Regions from separate parts of the Ruegeria sp. CE6 genome, predicted to be linked through region 2. Evidence: riboswitches for the same ligand, from Rfam matches in the RefSeq annotation. Region 2 holds a riboswitch; each other region holds the start of a gene.

Region 1 (4,230 bases), 190 kb from region 2:
TGGCATATTGGCGATGTGGGCGATGTAGTCCTCAAGCACAAGCTTGATCAGCAATGCGATCAAGGTGCAGCGTGTGGTCTGGAACACACGCTCTTTGTCCCAGCCTGATATGCCGCGCTTTTCGCGCCACAACAGATCGGCAAAGGTGTTATGGGCGCGCAACATCAGTGTATTGATCGTGATATAGCCTATCGTACCATTGCCATTATCGAGCCCGGTTGCATGAAAATCGAGCAGTAGCTGGTCGATTGCGTGATCGCTGAGACCCGGATGCGCCCGTTTCACCGCATTCCACAGCTTGCAGGGATCGTGCAACGGCTTTCCGCAATTCTCGCCAGTGGCGAGACTGCCATCAAAAGGGGGTGCTAGCTTAACACCACCGGATTGGTTTTTTTGAAACAGCTTCGGAGCCCACATCTCGCCCTGTGTATCCAGACGAAAGGCCAGCCGGTGCGTTAGTTCATTGGTATCGGGATCGCGTTCGCGCAGCATGTCGGTCTGAAAATCGTTCAGCCCGTAGATTTGGCACAGATCGACTTCGTGGTTCGAATCCGTCTGATCAACCGGTCCTTTCGCCCCAAAGGTGCGCAGGAAACTGTCGGTAAACCATTGTGCGGCCGAGATAAACAATAGTGTCGATCCTTGCGGGCACATCAAGGTAAGCGGGCTGCCATCCATTTGTGTCCGTCGGCGAAAGAGATCAGCAACTTCGCTTTCCGACGGCAGGACGGGTGAGAGGTCTTCTGGCGTCGTATGCCGACCGATCCAGCGATGGGAAAACACGCCGGGCCATGTCGTGTAGTCTGCGCCCATTGTATAGGGCCGCGGTCGGTGGATCTTCGCGGCGTTTGCAAGCCTGATCGCGGCTAAATAGCTCGTAACGGGTGGGGAGATCTTGAATCCGAGTTTGATCAGATCATCAACGTCCAGCATCAATACATCTCCGTTTGGTCATCGGTTCGGGAACCGGGCGCGGGCCAGGCTCAGATAGGTTCTGAGCCGGATCGCATTAATCGGTCCTAAAGGTTCGTGATCTGCCGTGACACGCCAGGGCGAGAAGCTCATCGCGTCGCCATTCTGCGGATCAAATTCTGCACCTTTGGGAATCGTGATATCCGCCACGGGCGTGACGGTATGATGGTACGGATCAAGAGGTGCATCTGGTTGCGGATCGCATGCCCACCGGATGCGATTGTCTAGCACATCGAATTCGTCGGCCGGGCGCGGGGGCTCAATCACACACAGCTCGAAGTGATTATCTCCATCGGCCACGTCTTGCCGCAAACACTGCCCGATCCCATCTGGGTCGTCTACCGGATGTGCCGGAATTTTTGGTTTCGCGCTGCGGGCCAAGTATCTGACCGTTAGATCGGGGCCCAGCCGATACGGTGTTGTCGACCAGAAATGGACCTCAAAAGGCGAGTGCATATAGTTCGAGGCAAAATCACTCGCGACGCGAAACTGACGCTTGCCTTCACGAGTGAGGAAGGCGCGAAATCCTGCGCGCAGCCCTTTGGTGATCAACCTAAGGCTCCATTTTCGTCGCCCTTTGATCGCGTGCTGGACCGCTTGTAATGTGGCGACAAGCCTGCCCAATCGCTCATATTCATCGGGGACGTAGCTGGGAAACACATCCTGATCGACTAATACAAAATCGAACTCGTCGCTGAGTTGTGTGGTCCCCAGATGCGCAAGTGCTTCGGCGTCGATCAGCTTGGGGCCAGGCACGTCAAAAAGCTTGATCGCCATCCCGTGGGCATCCGATTTCCGGTCATCCAGATGCGCGCCGTTGGAAAAGCGAAGTGCGGCTGAATAGGCTGCGGGCTGTTCAAACAGGCCGTGACGGAACTGTTCTGGTAGATCGTTTCTGACGGTGAATATTGCAGCCACACACCCGTGACTGCGCCCATGCTGAGCCCTTAAGCGATGGCCTTTCCACCGTGCAACGGCCTCGAGATTGTGGTCAATGACATCATCAACAATATCCGGCGGCAATGCGTTTTGCGAAACATGTGTCAAAGAACCGTCTCCTTGGATAAACCCAGGCAATGATCAAACAGGGGTAAGGTGCTGACAAAGCTAAACCTCTAAATTTGTTCAGCTTACCTCAGATTGTCTAATTTCCAAACACACCAACTATGGACAACCGTGGCCAGACAAATTCGGCGCGCAGCCCAAGCTATTCGGTTGGTGCTTCGGACACGTGGTTGGCGGCGCTCGATCCTCGACCAGAGTTGGGTGCCTTCGACTTTATCATTGACGTGTCCGGTGTTCTCGGGCACTCAATCGATTGATGGTTCCCGGTGGTGTTGCCGCGGGATGAAAAGGGAATACGGTGAGGTTTGCCATAAGGTGCCAATTCCGTAACTGCCCCCGCAACTGTAAGCGGTGAGCAAGGCCAAACAGCCACTGGTCCACAGGATCGGGAAGGTTGGCCGAGCGCGGACCCGCAAGTCAGGAGACCTGCCATCAGATGTTCAACCAACCCGGGGCGGGGCGTCCTGGAAGGAGGCTTTGATGGCGCGTCAATCGCGTGTTTACATTGTCGGCAGCTTCCGCATGCGCTTGGAAACAAGTGGAGTGGACCATGCCAGATACGCCTGATCATTTCATTCTAGTCTGCAAAAGCTGCACTGAAGGGCTGCGCCTCGATGAAATTTGCGATGCGTTGACTGGGAAATTACCTCGCGGCTTTGCGATCCGCGCGTCGTCTTGCATGGCAGGCTGCGATAGTCCCAGAACGGTTGGGTTCCAGGCCGTAGGAAAGGCGCAATACCTTTTTGGTGGCATTCAGACCACGGATGAGGTGCAGGCGCTGGCTGAGTTTGCAGCGCAGTATCGTGAAAGCCCGGATGGCTGGACAAATGCCACTGATCGCCCGCAGGCGTTGTTCAATAAAACCCTCTCGCGCATGCCGCGGATCGAACAGGGGGCATCGCAATGACGTTGCCACCCTTTCTGATTGCCGAAAACCTTGAGTATTATGCCCTTAACGGAGATGTCCTGTTGCAGGGAGTCTCGTTCGAGTTGGACGAGGGTTCCATTCTAGCCATCGCCGGCCCGAACGGGGCGGGGAAAACGACGCTTCTCAATCTGTTGTGCGGCGCTGAGCCGCTGGCACTTGGCGATGTTCGGATCAAAGGACGCAGTCTGAAACAGCTCTCCGCCAAAGAGCGTGCGCGCATGATTGCAGTGGTAGGTCAGCAGGAACTGCCAGATGGACGCTTGGCGTTACGCGATTATGTTGCGCTGGGGCAAATACCCATCCGTGCGGACCGCTCTGCCGAAGGCCACGCGCAAGAGCTGGACCGGATTTTAGACCTGACCGGTCTCGCCAATCTCGCGGACAAGCGCATGGCCCAACTGTCCGGAGGCGAACGTCAGCGTGCCCATATCGCGCGCGCTTTGGCGCAGAACCCTTCGTTGCTGTTTCTGGACGAACCGACCAACCATCTGGATCCTGATGCAAAAGGGCGGATGCTGTCTTTGGTCGCCGAGCTTGGGATCACCGTGGTCATGATCGTACACGATCTGGTCATGATCCCCGAATTCGCCACACACGTGGCGCTGATGAAATCGACCCGCATGATCGAGTTTGGATCGGTGGACAAGGTGCTGACACCCGAAAGAGTCCGCGAAACTTTTGGCGTTGATTTCCTCTGCTTTCTCCACGAAGGCCGCGTGATCCCGGCGCTTGATATTCGAAGAACCACAATCTCAACTTAGTCGAAGGAACACACTGAGATGAAATACATCTGGCCCGTGGCGTTGGCCACCGCCATGGCAAGCGGTGCTGCTGCGCAAGAAGTCACCGTAGACAACTGCGGCGAACCGCTGGTTTTTGATACCGCGCCCGAGCGCCTGGTTGTGCATGACATGAACATGACCGATATGGCCTTTGCATTGGGTCTGCAGGACAAGATCGTCGGCCTGACCGGCATCACCGGCTGGTACAAGACCAGCCCTGATTTTGATGCCCTGCGCGGCGACATCCCCGAGCTTGCGCCGAAATATCCGACAGTCGAAAACTTGGTGGCGGTTGAACCCGACCTGTTCTTTGCCGGTTGGTACTATGGCATGAAGCCGGGTGGTGATGTGACCCCAGATACATTGGAACCGTTCGGAATCAAGACCTTGGTTCTAACGGAAAGCTGTGTCCATCTGGACAAGGATCGCCCCGAAGCCAGCATGGATCTTCTGTTTGGCGATGTGTTGCGCTTGGGCAAGGTG
Region 2 (4,230 bases):
CTTCGGTTTCGACTTGAGCGGCGCGTTGTTCTGCGGTTTCGATGCTCTTGATCCGCGCTTTCGGGAAATGAGTCAGCACTGCTTGCACCAGAGGATGCTGTTCAGCCTCGGCTTTCAGGGCCAAGTCTGCAGCGTCCCGTACCTCGGCAATGGTCGGTGCGTTGCCCTCAGCGACAATAGAAACGGCCCACCGGTTGCCTGTCCAACGCTGCAGCGACGCGCCCAATCGTTGTGACAGGTCGGTCGGGGCGTTGTCGGTTGGGGCGAACTCGATCCTGCCTGGTTGGTAGGACACCAGACGCACGCCGTTTTCAACCTCGACCAACAACTTCACGTCCCGGTTGGCTCGGATCAGTTCGACCACATGTTCAAATGTTGGATAGCGTGCCAGAGCTGCCTGCACATCTTGGGCTAGCGCGGCTGTTGGCCCGCCTGCGTTGCCGCCGATTCCCGATGCGGCATAGGCCGATCGGGCCACAGCCTGTGGCGCGGCAGGAGCATGTCCCGGCGCACCGATTCCCTTGCCGGGGCCACCATTGGGCGGCGGAGGCGTATCTTGCAGACGCTTGATCAGCTCCTCCGGGCTAGGCAAGTCGGCCACATGGGTCAGGCGGATCACGGCCATTTCCGCAGCCATCATTGCGTTGGGTGCGGCGGAAACTTCCTCGAGCGCTTTCAGCAGCATTTGCCACATGCGTGTAAGGACTCGCATGGGCAGAGCCTCGGCCATTTGTTGACCTCGGGCGCGTTCGTCGGGGGAAACGGTGGGATCTTCGGCGGCATCCGGGGTGATCTTGACCACCGAAACCCAATGCGTGATTTCAGCCAGATCGCGTAAGACGGCGAGTGGATCAGCCCCTTCGGCATATTGCCCGCTCAGCTCGGTCAACGCGCCTGCAGCATCGCCGCGCAGGATCATATCCATCAGATCCAGCACCCGGCCCCGATCGGCCAGCCCCAGCATCGCGCGCACCTGATCCGCGCTGGTTTCACCGGCCCCGTGCGAGATCGCCTGATCCAGCAGTGAGGTCGCATCGCGCGCCGATCCCTCGGCGGCCCGGGTGATCAACGATAACGCATCCTCGGCAATCTGTGCCCCTTCGGCACCTGCAATTTTGCGAAGCAGTCCGATCATATCCTCCGGCTCGATCCGGCGCAGATCAAAGCGCTGGCAACGGGACAAGACGGTCACCGGGACCTTGCGAATCTCGGTGGTGGCAAAGATGAACTTCACGTGTTCGGGGGGTTCTTCCAGCGTCTTGAGCAGCGCGTTGAAAGCGCTGGTCGACAGCATGTGAACCTCGTCGATGATATAGATCTTGTAGCGCGCGGACGCAGCGCGATAGCGGACGCTGTCGATGATCTCGCGGATGTCATTGACACCGGTGCGGCTGGCGGCGTCCATCTCCATCACATCGACATGGCGGCCCTCCATGATGGCTACGCAGTGTTCACATTGACCGCAGGGTTCGGTGGTAGGGCCGCCGCTGCCATCGGGACCGATGCAGTTCATACCCTTGGCTATGATCCGAGCGGTCGTCGTCTTGCCGGTACCGCGGATGCCGGTCATGATGAAGGCCTGCGCGATCCGGTCCGCCTCGAAGGCGTTTTTCAGAGTGCGCACCATGGCGTCCTGACCGACTAGATCGGCAAAGGTTTCGGGGCGGTATTTGCGGGCAAGAACCTGGTAGGCGGGGCTGGGCGTCTCGGTCATGTCTGCTCTGTCGGATTCGCGTTACGCCGCAGCGTAGAGGCCCCCGCCGCCCGCGTCCACAGCCGGCCGGGACGATTTTCATTTTGGAATGCGTGGGTATGCGGCTAAAATCCACTCTATTCTATTTACTGGACCAGTATGTTGTTGGGTGAAGTTTGTTTGGGGGGAGATTATGTCGCAACTGGTGGTTTATGCGTTGCAGGTTGGCGGAGGCACCTTGGCCTTGTCCTCGATGCCTGGGCGTGGAGGAACGTATACAGAAGACCTTGATCTTATCGCAGACTGGAAGCCGGGACTTGTGATCTCGATGACCACTGAGGTCGAGATGATTCAGGATGGTGCGCGGAATTTTGGCGCTGATATTCAGGGGCGTGCCAGCAGATGGGTGCATTTGCCGATCGAAGATTTTGGCACGCCACCCAAAGAGATTTTGGACCGCTGGCCCCGCGTTGGCGCGACCGCACGTCAGGCGTTGTCAGGTGGTGGCCGTGTGCTAGTGCATTGCCGTGGTGGCTGTGGCCGATCCGGGATGGTGGTTCTGCGTCTGATGGTTGAATGCGGTGAACGGCCTGAGGCGGCATTGAAGCGATTGCGTACGGTGCGTCCTTGCGCAGTCGAGACAAATGCCCAGATGCTTTGGGCCGTTGAACCGGCCCGTGTTCAAGCCGTTTGACGGCTTAGACACCAACATGTGGCGAGATTTCGCCACCGTTGTGCTGCACCAGAAGCGAAGCCTCAAGCATGGCGCAAGGAGGATTCCTTAGCAGGTGTGCGGGTAGGCTGCGGTACTCGGTTCCGAACATCATGTCTGCGTAGTCATCCAGCCGGCCGGTATCGATTTCAGGATCGGTTCCGCAGAATACACGTATCTGGTCGCATTGGGCGCGAAAGCGGGCGGTGCATCCTTCCGGGCAGTGCGACAGATCTATGGTGCCTTCAATCTCAAACTCAGATTTCGTGACCGGTTTTGTGGCGGACATGGCCTGCGTCAGAGCCCGCGCCATTTGCGCCAGTGCGGGGCAGGTTGCCCCAGTACGTTGGCACACGGTCGCCGCGAATTCGTGCGTTTTAGTCTTCCAGATCATCAATGCGCCCTCCGCGCGCAGGGCGAGGGCGTGGTACAGGTTGGTCCGTGCGGAGCACGATCAAACCCGTCCCGGACACCCCGCCCGAGTTTCGGTTCTACATCCGATGGCAGGTCTCCTGACTTGCGGGTCATCGCTTTGCCGACCTTCCCAGCCTTCGAGGCCAGTGGTATCTCGGCATTGCTCTCCGCTTACAGTTGCGGGGGCAGTCTCGGACTAGGTTCTTTCCGGATTTATCCGGGCAGAACCGCACCGTGTTCCCTTTTCATCCCGGCCCGATTGGGCGCGAGAACCATCGCGACATGGCTAGCGGCTGCGCCGTGCCCGAGTCAAGAAGATTGCGTCAGGCAAGTGACGTATGGTCCAGTCACGTCAACCTTGACTTGAGGCGCTTCGGGTGAACTGATCAGTTCAGTCGGTATTGGAGGGCACCATGTTGGACACGCAGCAGGCGGTTGTGACCGAGGATTTTCAGATCCCGTCCGACCCGGCAATGTTGTCGGCGCGGCTTTACCGTCCGGTTGCCGACCCCGAAAAGGTGGTCGTCATAAACGGTGCGACTGGGGTGCCGAGGGATTACTATCAGCACTTCGCCCGATGGCTTGCCGAGGAACAGGGCATGGCCTGCCTGACCTATGACTACCGGGATTTTGGTCACTCTTTGGTGGGTTCGCAAAAGCGGTCAAATGTCACCATGGCCGATTGGGCGTTGATCGACATTCCAGCCGCCCGGGCCGAGATGCGCCGACGGTTTCCGCAGGCCAAGCTATGGAGCATCGGTCATTCCTTGGGCGGAATGTTTGGTCCGATCCAACCCGATATCGATCAGATTGACAGGATGATCTGTGTCTGTTCGGGTCTGGTAACGCTGGCGGATCACCCTTGGCCTTATCGCGCTTTGGCGGCGTTGTTCTGGTATGGTCACGCGCCGCTGGTGGTCAAGGCGCTTGGCTACCTGCCCGGACGGTTGGTCGGGTTTGGATCGGACCTGCCTGCCCAAGTCTATTGGCAATGGCGCAAATGGTGCACCGCCCCCAAAAGCTATGTGCCAGAGATCGGCACGACACTGCCCGCCGCCCGCTGGGAAGACTTGGGCAAACGTGTCGATCTGTTTACCTTCGCAGATGATGAAATGGTGCCGCCGGATGCTGTCTGGCGTCTTGCCGATCTCTATGGACCCAAAGCCGGGCGCCATCTGCTTGCACCAAGCGAATTCGGAGTATCCAAGATCGGCCATATCGGTGCATTCGCAAGACGGAATGCGGCAGTCTGGCCTAGGCTAATCGCCTGATAGCGCTGGGCACCGGTAGGCCGGTGCCCAGCTTCGTTATAGCCCTTTACGGGATTTTTTCTCGTGCATCACGCTGCGCACCATCTTGCCGAACGCCTTGTCGCGGGCGCGGGCCTGCGCCACCGAAGCGGAATTGTGTT
Region 3 (4,230 bases), 900 kb from region 2:
TAGCCGGCATGTGTTCCAGAATTGAGCGATCCTCAACATCATTGTGGTTCATCATGAGCCAGTATTTGAGCCCTTGATCCTGCCCCACATGATTGGTGCGCCCACGGTCGCGCTTGACTAAAAAGCTATCAGTGCTGCGCACAGCATAATGATGAATGCGCGCGAATTCATGGCTGAAACCACGCCATGCTTTCCATTTCACTTGGTCTGCTGGGTAGAGGTTCCCGCCCGAATCCCGCCACAACACGCCTTCGTATGGCGCGTCAGGGTTCGGTGCATCTTCTGGATTGATCCTGGGACGATGGGCGCGAAAACGGCTGAATTTTCCGTTGTTGCGGAACAGCGTTTTGAACCCTTTGGTCCGGTGATGCGGATAGCCGTCTTCCGTGGCGGCCAGAAAGAAAGTCTCAGGTACAGGTCGATCAACGAAATCGTTCTGACCCGCGTTTCCGAACATGCGCCAGCAGATCGAGATCGCGTCCGCCACGCCGCTGGCCTCAACGAGGCTTCTTATATCACTATTGGGCAAACGGATATTGATATACTCGTCCACATCCAAACTGAGAATCCAATCCGAAGACAGATAGCTTGGGTGGTTCCGCGCAAGCGAAAATGCACGAATCTGCGGCGCGGCGCGCGGACCCAGTCTGTTTCGTTGGTGGTGAGCCCAGCCAAGCACTTGCAACCGTTCGCCCATGGCATCGGTACCATCAGCGCAATCATTGGTATAAATCAGAATGTCATCAAAACCGATTGCGTGGTTGTAGGCCACCCAATCGATCATGAAAGGCCCTTCGTTTTTCATCGTTGTTACGATGAGAAAGGTCTCATTCGTCATAAGTTGTTCTCTTGCCTGTGCCGGTGTCGGACTCCTGTCGACCTATTTAGAATAGCACCAGAATTTTGTCCAACCAGGTCGCCAGACAGCCGCAATGCTTGCCGATTAATCGATCTACCGATTCTGCGGGATCACCTCATAACCCGGTTCTTCTGGCTCGTCGTCCAGCATCTCGGTTGGGAACCCTGGCGCCTGGATCTCCAGTCCGGTCGCGTCCTCTAGCCGCCTGATGATGTTCGGGGACAGTTCACGCTCACCATATCGCGCGATGCCATCTTCGAAAATCTTGATCATCAATGGGTTTATCTCAAGGGGAACTCCGGCACGGTCGGCGACCTCCTGAAACAGACCGATATCTTTTTTCACCAGGTCCATGGTGAAGGAAATATCGCGCGAGCCGTTCAGGATGACCTGACTTTCGGTCTCGTGCACGAAGGATGTGCCTGACGATATCTTGATCGCCTCATAGGTGGTTCCAAGGTCCATGCCGGCGGCCTTGGCTGTCACCAATGCCTCGGCGCAGGTGATCAGGTTGGCGGTAGCCAGATAATTGGTCAACACCTTCAGAACAGAGGCCGAGCCCAGATCGCCCGTGTGCAAAATGCGCCGCCCCATGGTGGTCAGGAATGGCAGGATACGTTCAAAAGTCTCACGATCACAGCCTGCGAAGATCGAGATATTACCCGTCGCTGCCCGGTGACATCCGCCCGAAACCGGGCAATCCACCGCTGCGCCGCCTCGTTCGATGACCATTGCGCCAAGGCGTTTGACTTCGGCTTCGTCAGTGGTCGACATTTCCATCCAGATTTTGCCAGGGCCGACCTCTGGCAACATTTCCTGCATCACCGCATCCGAGGCCGCAGGAGAAGGCAAACAGGTTATAACAGCATCGCAATCGCGCATCAGTTGCGCCGGACTTTTGGCGGCTTTGGCACCCTTGGCGACGAATTCGGTCACCAGATCCGGGTTCAGGTCATGAACCGTCAGATCGATACCGTTTCGTAGCAGCGACCCAGATAGCTTGCCCCCTACATTCCCCAGCCCGATAAACCCTACTTTCATGCGCGGTATCCTCCTGTTCGCATCTTGCTGCCATGCCAGCACGTCGTTGCAGAAGTATCATGCCGCCCAGCGACCCCGACAGGTCGCTTTTTATCCGCTTTTTCACGGATCGGCGCGACTCGCTTGACAAGCAACCCTGCCCTGCCGCATGTCCCTTTCGTTGGTGTCTGCGAGAGCAGATGAAAAGGGAATGCGTCAGCGGTTTTTGCCGTCAAACGCAGCCGCCCCCGCGACCGTGACCGGAGAGGGTGCCCAAAGCCACTGGCAGTATGGCCGGGAAGGCGGGACATCCGACAGAGGCCTCCTCTGACATCCGCAAGCCGGGAGACCTGCCAACGCCCGAAGATGAAACCGGACGGGGTGTTCCGGTGTGGGGCTGTGATCGGCCCGCATGAAACCCCGTCCCCCACGAAGAGGATTTGGGGGGATGAGAGACATGACCGAGACCGCACCGGTCGAACTGCTGGTTTGCACTACCTGCCGTCGCGGGCTGCCTGTCGAGGATGACGCCCAGCGCCCCGGCACGTTGCTGCACAAGGCGCTTGAACAGGCGGGCCTGCCCGAAGGCATTACCTTGAAAGCTGTGGAATGCCTGTCGAATTGCGATGAAGGCTGCTCGATCGTGCTCCGCGGAGGACCGGATCGCTGGACTTTCGTGTATGAGCATCTGAACGAGATCGACCATGTCGAAACCATCGTCGAAGGCGCAGCCAAATACCTCGCCACCGAGGACGGTTTGGTCAAATGGCGCGAACGTCCCGAACATTTCCGCAAAAACTGTGCGGCCCGCATTCCCCCGATTGGAGCCCTGAAATGAGCAATCTCGAGAAACTCCCCGTCACTGTGATCACCGGCTTTTTGGGCTCGGGCAAAACCACACTGGTGCGCCATCTGATGCAGAACCCGCAGGGCAAGCGTCTGGCGGTGGTCGTCAACGAATTCGGCGATGTCGGCGTCGATGGCGATATCCTGAAGTCCTGCGCCATTCCTGATTGCCCGGCGGAAAACATCATGGAACTGGCCAATGGTTGCATCTGCTGCACCGTGGCCGATGATTTCATCCCGACCATTGAAGCCCTGATGGCACTAGAGCCGCGCCCCGATCACATCCTGATCGAAACCTCCGGTCTTGCCCTGCCAAAACCGCTGCTGAAGGCGTTCGACTGGCCCGATATCCGCTCGAAAATCACCGTCGATGGCGTGATTGCTCTGGCCGATGCCGAGGCCGTGGCCGCTGGTCGGTTCGCTCCGAATGTCGAGGCGGTGGATGCGCAACGCATGGCAGATGACTCGATTGATCATGAAACTCCCTTGTCCGAGGTGTTCGAGGATCAGATTTCCTGCGCCGACATCATTCTGCTGACCAAGCCCGATCTGGCTGGCCCGGAAGGCGTTGCGAAAGCGAAAGAGATCATCGCCGCCGAAGCGCCCCGCCCCCTGCCCGTCGTCGAAGTGGCTGAGGGTGCCGTGGACGTCCGCGTCGTGCTGGGTCTAGAAGCCGCGGCCGAGGATGACATGGACGCGCGTCCCAGCCATCACGACGGCCATCACGATCACGAGCATGACGATTTCGAAAGCATCATCGTTGAACTGCCCGAGCAAACCGATCCGATTGATCTGGTCGCCAAGATTGAACGATTGGCCAACGAGTTGAATATCCTGCGCGTCAAAGGCTATGCCGCCGTTCAAGGCAAGCCCATGCGCCTACTGGTTCAGGCCGTCGGTGCGCGCGTGCGTCACCAATATGACCGCCCGTGGGAGCCCGGCGAAGACCGTCGCTCGCGCCTTGTGGTCATTGCCGAGCATGACGATATCAAAGAGGCCGAGATCCGCGATATCCTCGTGGGTGTAACCGAGGCTGCCGAGTAAGACTTATGCACGTCGTCTTCCGCGAAAGCCATGGGCTCGAAGAAACCGAGACCCCGACCGATCTGGGTCAGAGCCCGGCGGACCTGGTGGTGCTGTCCTTTTCCGACAGTGACCTTGGCGCTTTCGCGGCGGGTTGGCATCGTGGAGGTGGGCCTGAAGGACGCATGCCAACGATGCGGCTGGCCAATCTGACGGCGCTGAAGCATCCCCTCTCAGTCGACACATATGTCGAGCAGACACTGGAGGGCGCAAAGGGCATCCTGATCCGTCTGATCGGTGGAGTGCCCTATTGGGCGTACGGCTTGCAGCAGGTTCTGGCGCTGGCGCAGGCCAAAGGGATTGCACTGGCCGTACTGCCCGCAGACGGTCGCGAGGATACGCGGCTGGATGATTACTCTACCCTGCCTGTCTCGACCCTGCGGCGGCTGGCGCATCTGTGCGACACCGGCGGTGAGGTCGCG
Region 4 (4,230 bases), 220 kb from region 2:
CTGAGCTTCCCTGGATCAAACTAGATAGAGAGGTTCAGGCGCCATCGGGCGCCAAATCACTCTGCAAAGATTATTCGTGGGCGTGCGCGAATACTCGTACTTCTGGTCTGCCAGAAGCGCAGGAGAAACAGATCGTTAAAGCGATTAACTTGCGCGTCAATCGGAGGATCCGCGCCGTTTCGGATCAAAACCAATACGGGACAAAGGAATACTGGACGCTACCAATGCAGGGGTCAGGGGATTGCGAAGATTTCGCTTTGCAAAAGAAGTTTGAACTAATGCAGAACGGCTTGGATCCTACGAAGCTACTTATTGCAACTGTCTTAGACACCAATCGCAGTGGCCATGCAGTTTTAGTTTATCGCTCGAGTGAAGGCGATTTGATTCTGGACAATGTCACCAACAGGATCAAATCGTGGAAGGAAACGAGGTATCTTTTCCTACGAATACAGGACCCAAATCACCCTGATCGTTGGGTACAGGTTTCTAGCGGCTAAAGACAATGTGGCGCGCCTTAGAGACGCGCCACAATAAAATTTTGGTCCTGCGACTACTGGTTGTTTCGCGGCAACCCAAGTTTAGGACACCGCTTCAAACTTTGGTCAAGCTTTCGCAGCGTTGTACAAACGCGGAGTCACCAGACCTGTACTGTTCAAACCGCGCATTGCCTTGGCTGCCGCAAGCACTGCCAGATCAGCAATCGGCTCAATGACGATTACCAGCATATAAGCGCCGCCAAAGGACAGAACCGACGCCATGGTTTCTGCGCCGAAACCCTGGCCGTAGAAGGCCCAGAACCCAACCCATGCGACTACTCCTCCCTGATACGTCGCACTTAGGGCAAGAGCTTGGCTATATTTGAGGTCAACATATGCTGTGCCGGGTGCGATGATGCGGCTGGCCAGTGCTTGTAGCGCAAATAGCGGCACCAGCAGAGTGGTCAGGTTGATGAAGTACTGCGGAAGATCGAACGGGGCAAAAAACACACCCTGAATCAGGAGACCAGCTGCCAATCCAAAAGCCGCGGGTGCAGCACCGAGAAGCAGAAACAGCGTCGACCCCAGGATGAAGTGGACTTCAGAGACACCAACCGGGAAATGCGGCAGGACTTCGAAGAAAAGGAAAACCCCAACGGTGGCGAGCACCGAGCGCATAACAAAAGATGCAGGTCCATTCGCTCGCAATGTGGAAAACGTTTCTTTCGCTGCGTAAGTAGCCGCACCTGCGGCGGTAACATAGGAAAGCGCGATTTTGGCACCATTCACGATGCCCGGTTCGATATGCATGTTCTTTCTCCCTACCGCCTCACCCGGCGGCTTGTCAGGTTGAATCGACCGTAAGGCCGACAGGTTCAGTCTGGGCATAGCCCGGCGCTTTACGGCAGGTCTCCTGACTCGCGGGTGCTCGCTCCGCCAACCTTCCCGGTTCCATTACGAACCAGTGGTGTCTTGGCATCGCTCTCCGCTCACAGTTGCGGGGGCAGTTACGGAATTGGCGCCATTGAAAACACCGAACCGTATTCCCTTTTAATCCTTTTGGCTTCAGCCATCAGGAACCGAAAACAATTCACCGCTACAATGGCGGCTTCGCCTGTGTCAATTGTCTTTGCGACCTATTCCAATGTAAACTCGACCGAAGCAGGATTCACGCAACCGGTCACTTGATCGACAGGGTAAACCAAGCGTTACCTGAAACCTCTTGAAGCTCTAGCTGCTAGAGGCTTTAAGATTCGGATTAATTCGCGATAGTGCGATCCAAATACGTTAAACTTGTGAACCAGGACGAGACCTATGCTTACAAGGCGCCATTTCATTCAATCCACCACAGCGCTGTTCTCGGCGTCTGCGGCCAGTCCATTGATCGCCAAAACCTGGCCAACCGCATCGCAGAAGACCTATTGGGACAGTCAGGTCACGCCAATTGGTTACGATCCAATGACCTCAAATCCGTGGGGTGTTCATGACCGTTTTTTACCAAGACGCGTCGCGGCAAATGATGGTTTGGTTCCAGGTGACATCCATGTGGATGCCGTCGCGCGCTATCTCTATCATATCGAAGAAGACGGGACCGCAATGCGCTATGGCGTAGCGATCGCGCGTGGGAATCTTTACGAGCCCGGCACCTATGTTATCCGCCGAAAGGTCGAATGGCCACACTGGACACCAACCGCTTCAATGATCGAGCGCAACCCCGAATACGCGGAATTCCGGAATGGCATGGAGCCCGGGCCGAATAATGCTCTCGGCTCTCGTGCCCTTTATCTATACGTTGGAGACCGAGACACATATCTCAGAATTCACGGCACGCCTGAGCCAAGAAGCATCGGCGGTCGCGCAAGTTCTGGATGTGTGCGAATGATCATGGCTCATATCAATGACCTCTACCCAAACGTGAAAACCGGCTCGACCGCTTTCCTATACTCTGCCGAAGATAGCGTCACAGCCCGCTCATGAATATTGGGCAGCGTACATGGACGTCGCTGCCCTCATTTCGATCAGGCGTCGCGCGCAATGCAGATCGGAGCGCCATTCGTCGCGCGCAATGGTACCAATGTCGTCTCGACAGGTCCGCTGTGCTCATACCAAAAGCAATTATCTTCTGGCAAAAGGCGTGCCGTGGTCAAATCCTGCGCCGGCCCTGCCAGCGCTACGACCGAATCTGGCACGTTGCCTGGTTCAAGTGCTTTGCTTTTGGCCCCAGTGAACTGGGCTGAGCAACCAGCCGTAATCGAGACTAACGTGATGGTAATTGCGATCTGTTTCTGCATTGATCTGTTCCAAATTTTTTGCGTCATCTGCAATTAGATTGCATCCACACGGCCGGCCCGCAAGACGAAATGAACTAACAATATCGCAGGCAAAGAACCCGGATGAAAAAAATATAAAAGGTATTGAAGCTCTAGTTACTGTAGGAACTATTTACAAAGGACCATAGAGATTCTTGAGGTCCAATCATGTCATCCGATACCCATAGCCACGACCATGGCCACGAAAACAAACATGGTCACCACGCATGCGGTAGCGGCGGGTGTGGCGACATCGCCCCCGCCGGTCCAATTCCTGAAGGTGGTAGAAGCTTTCAGGTCTCTGGCCTTGATTGCGCCGAAGAGGTGGCGATCCTGAACCGTGTCGTCGGCCCGAAAGCAGGTGGCGAAGAGCATCTTGCATTTGATGTGATCAACGGTCGGATGACACTTCTTGAAAGTGCTGCCAAGTTATCTGACGAAGATGTCATGATGCTGGTTGCCAGTACTGGTATGACCGCCAAACCATGGGATGACGGAAATGCCGCCCAGGACCAGGCGGCGCATATTGCACGTCAGCGGCGGTTCACCACTCTTAGCGGAGGGTTTTGGGCAGCGGGTTTTGGCTGGCACATTTTCGAAACCGGCATGGGCGGTGCGCTCGGGCTGTTCTCGGGACATGGTGAGGTTCCGATGCCTTTGCCCGAGGCAGCTTTGTTCGCGGTCGCGATCTTGTTTGGCGTCTGGCTGGTGGCCCCTAAGGCCTGGTCTTCGGCGCGTCGACTTTCGCCGGATATGAACCTTTTGATGGTTGTTGCCGTCGCTGGTGCCATCGCTCTGGGTGAGTTTTTTGAAGCCGCAACTGTAGCATTTTTCTTCTCGCTCTCTCTTTATCTGGAAAGCTGGAGTGTCGGACGTGCTCGGAACGCGGTATCCGCGCTGCTTGATCTGGCCCCCCCGACGGTTCGGCTGGTTCGTGCTGACGGTTCTGAGGCAACGGTCCCGGCGGCGGATGTCTTTGTCGGTGACAGCTTCATCGTTCAGGGTGGGGATCGCATTCCACTTGACGGGGAAGTCATCGAAGGGGCTGGTGCCGTTGACCAGGCTCCAATCACAGGTGAAAGCGCGCTGATTCCCAAAGAGCTGGGTGATGAGGTCTATGCCGGCACAATCAATGGTGAAGGCACCCTCAAAATACGTGCGACGAAAACAGCGTCAGACACCGTGCTTGCCAAGATCATCCGGATGGTCGGTGATGCTCATGCGCGCCGCGCGCCGGTTGAGCAGTGGGTTACAAAATTTGCGCGGATCTATACGCCCATCGTTATGGTCGTCGCAGTGGCCATCGCCCTGATCCCGCCGCTTGCATTTGGCGCATCGTGGGGCTTCTGGTTTTACAATGCGCTTGTTCTGCTGGTTATCGCCTGCCCCTGTGCGCTCGTAATTTCCACACCGGTTTCAATCGTTGCGGCTTTGACCGCTTCGGC

The links. A riboswitch is a leader RNA that binds a small molecule or an ion and turns the genes downstream of it on or off. The one in region 2 is predicted to bind cobalamin.
Region 1: linked by a shared signal. The riboswitch ahead of ACR0DK_RS05720 (DUF1636 family protein) and the one ahead of ACR0DK_RS04775 (hypothetical protein) in region 2 are both predicted to bind cobalamin.
Region 3: linked by a shared signal. The riboswitch ahead of ACR0DK_RS00280 (DUF1636 family protein) and the one ahead of ACR0DK_RS04775 (hypothetical protein) in region 2 are both predicted to bind cobalamin.
Region 4: linked by a shared signal. The riboswitch ahead of ACR0DK_RS03630 (energy-coupling factor ABC transporter permease) and the one ahead of ACR0DK_RS04775 (hypothetical protein) in region 2 are both predicted to bind cobalamin.

Annotation. Positions count from the first base shown of each region.
Region 1 covers NZ_JBQFRR010000001.1:1,148,993-1,153,222, forward strand. The annotation lists gene ACR0DK_RS05705 (peroxidase family protein) at 1-933, opposite strand, end outside; gene ACR0DK_RS05710 (catalase family protein) at 952-2,019, opposite strand; gene ACR0DK_RS05715 (hypothetical protein) at 2,139-2,294, shown strand; cobalamin riboswitch at 2,278-2,485, shown strand; gene ACR0DK_RS05720 (DUF1636 family protein) at 2,588-2,944, shown strand; gene ACR0DK_RS05725 (ABC transporter ATP-binding protein) at 2,941-3,726, shown strand; gene ACR0DK_RS05730 (ABC transporter substrate-binding protein) at 3,745-4,230, shown strand, end outside.
Region 2 covers NZ_JBQFRR010000001.1:963,402-967,631, reverse strand. The annotation lists gene ACR0DK_RS04785 (DNA polymerase III subunit gamma/tau) at 1-1,714, opposite strand, end outside; gene ACR0DK_RS04780 (phosphatase domain-containing protein) at 1,887-2,387, shown strand; gene ACR0DK_RS04775 (hypothetical protein) at 2,392-2,799, opposite strand; cobalamin riboswitch at 2,891-3,111, opposite strand; gene ACR0DK_RS04770 (alpha/beta hydrolase family protein) at 3,233-4,090, shown strand; gene rsgA (ribosome small subunit-dependent GTPase A) at 4,127-4,230, opposite strand, start outside.
Region 3 covers NZ_JBQFRR010000001.1:63,781-68,010, forward strand. The annotation lists gene ACR0DK_RS00270 (glycosyltransferase family 2 protein) at 1-838, opposite strand, end outside; gene ACR0DK_RS00275 (NAD(P)-dependent oxidoreductase) at 953-1,939, opposite strand; cobalamin riboswitch at 2,045-2,251, shown strand; gene ACR0DK_RS00280 (DUF1636 family protein) at 2,337-2,717, shown strand; gene cobW (cobalamin biosynthesis protein CobW) at 2,714-3,769, shown strand; gene cobN (cobaltochelatase subunit CobN) at 3,775-4,230, shown strand, end outside.
Region 4 covers NZ_JBQFRR010000001.1:739,924-744,153, forward strand. The annotation lists gene ACR0DK_RS03625 (transglutaminase-like cysteine peptidase) at 1-497, shown strand, start outside; gene ACR0DK_RS03630 (energy-coupling factor ABC transporter permease) at 603-1,286, opposite strand; cobalamin riboswitch at 1,363-1,575, opposite strand; gene ACR0DK_RS03635 (L,D-transpeptidase) at 1,791-2,453, shown strand; gene ACR0DK_RS03640 (hypothetical protein) at 2,495-2,767, opposite strand; gene ACR0DK_RS03645 (heavy metal translocating P-type ATPase) at 2,954-4,230, shown strand, end outside.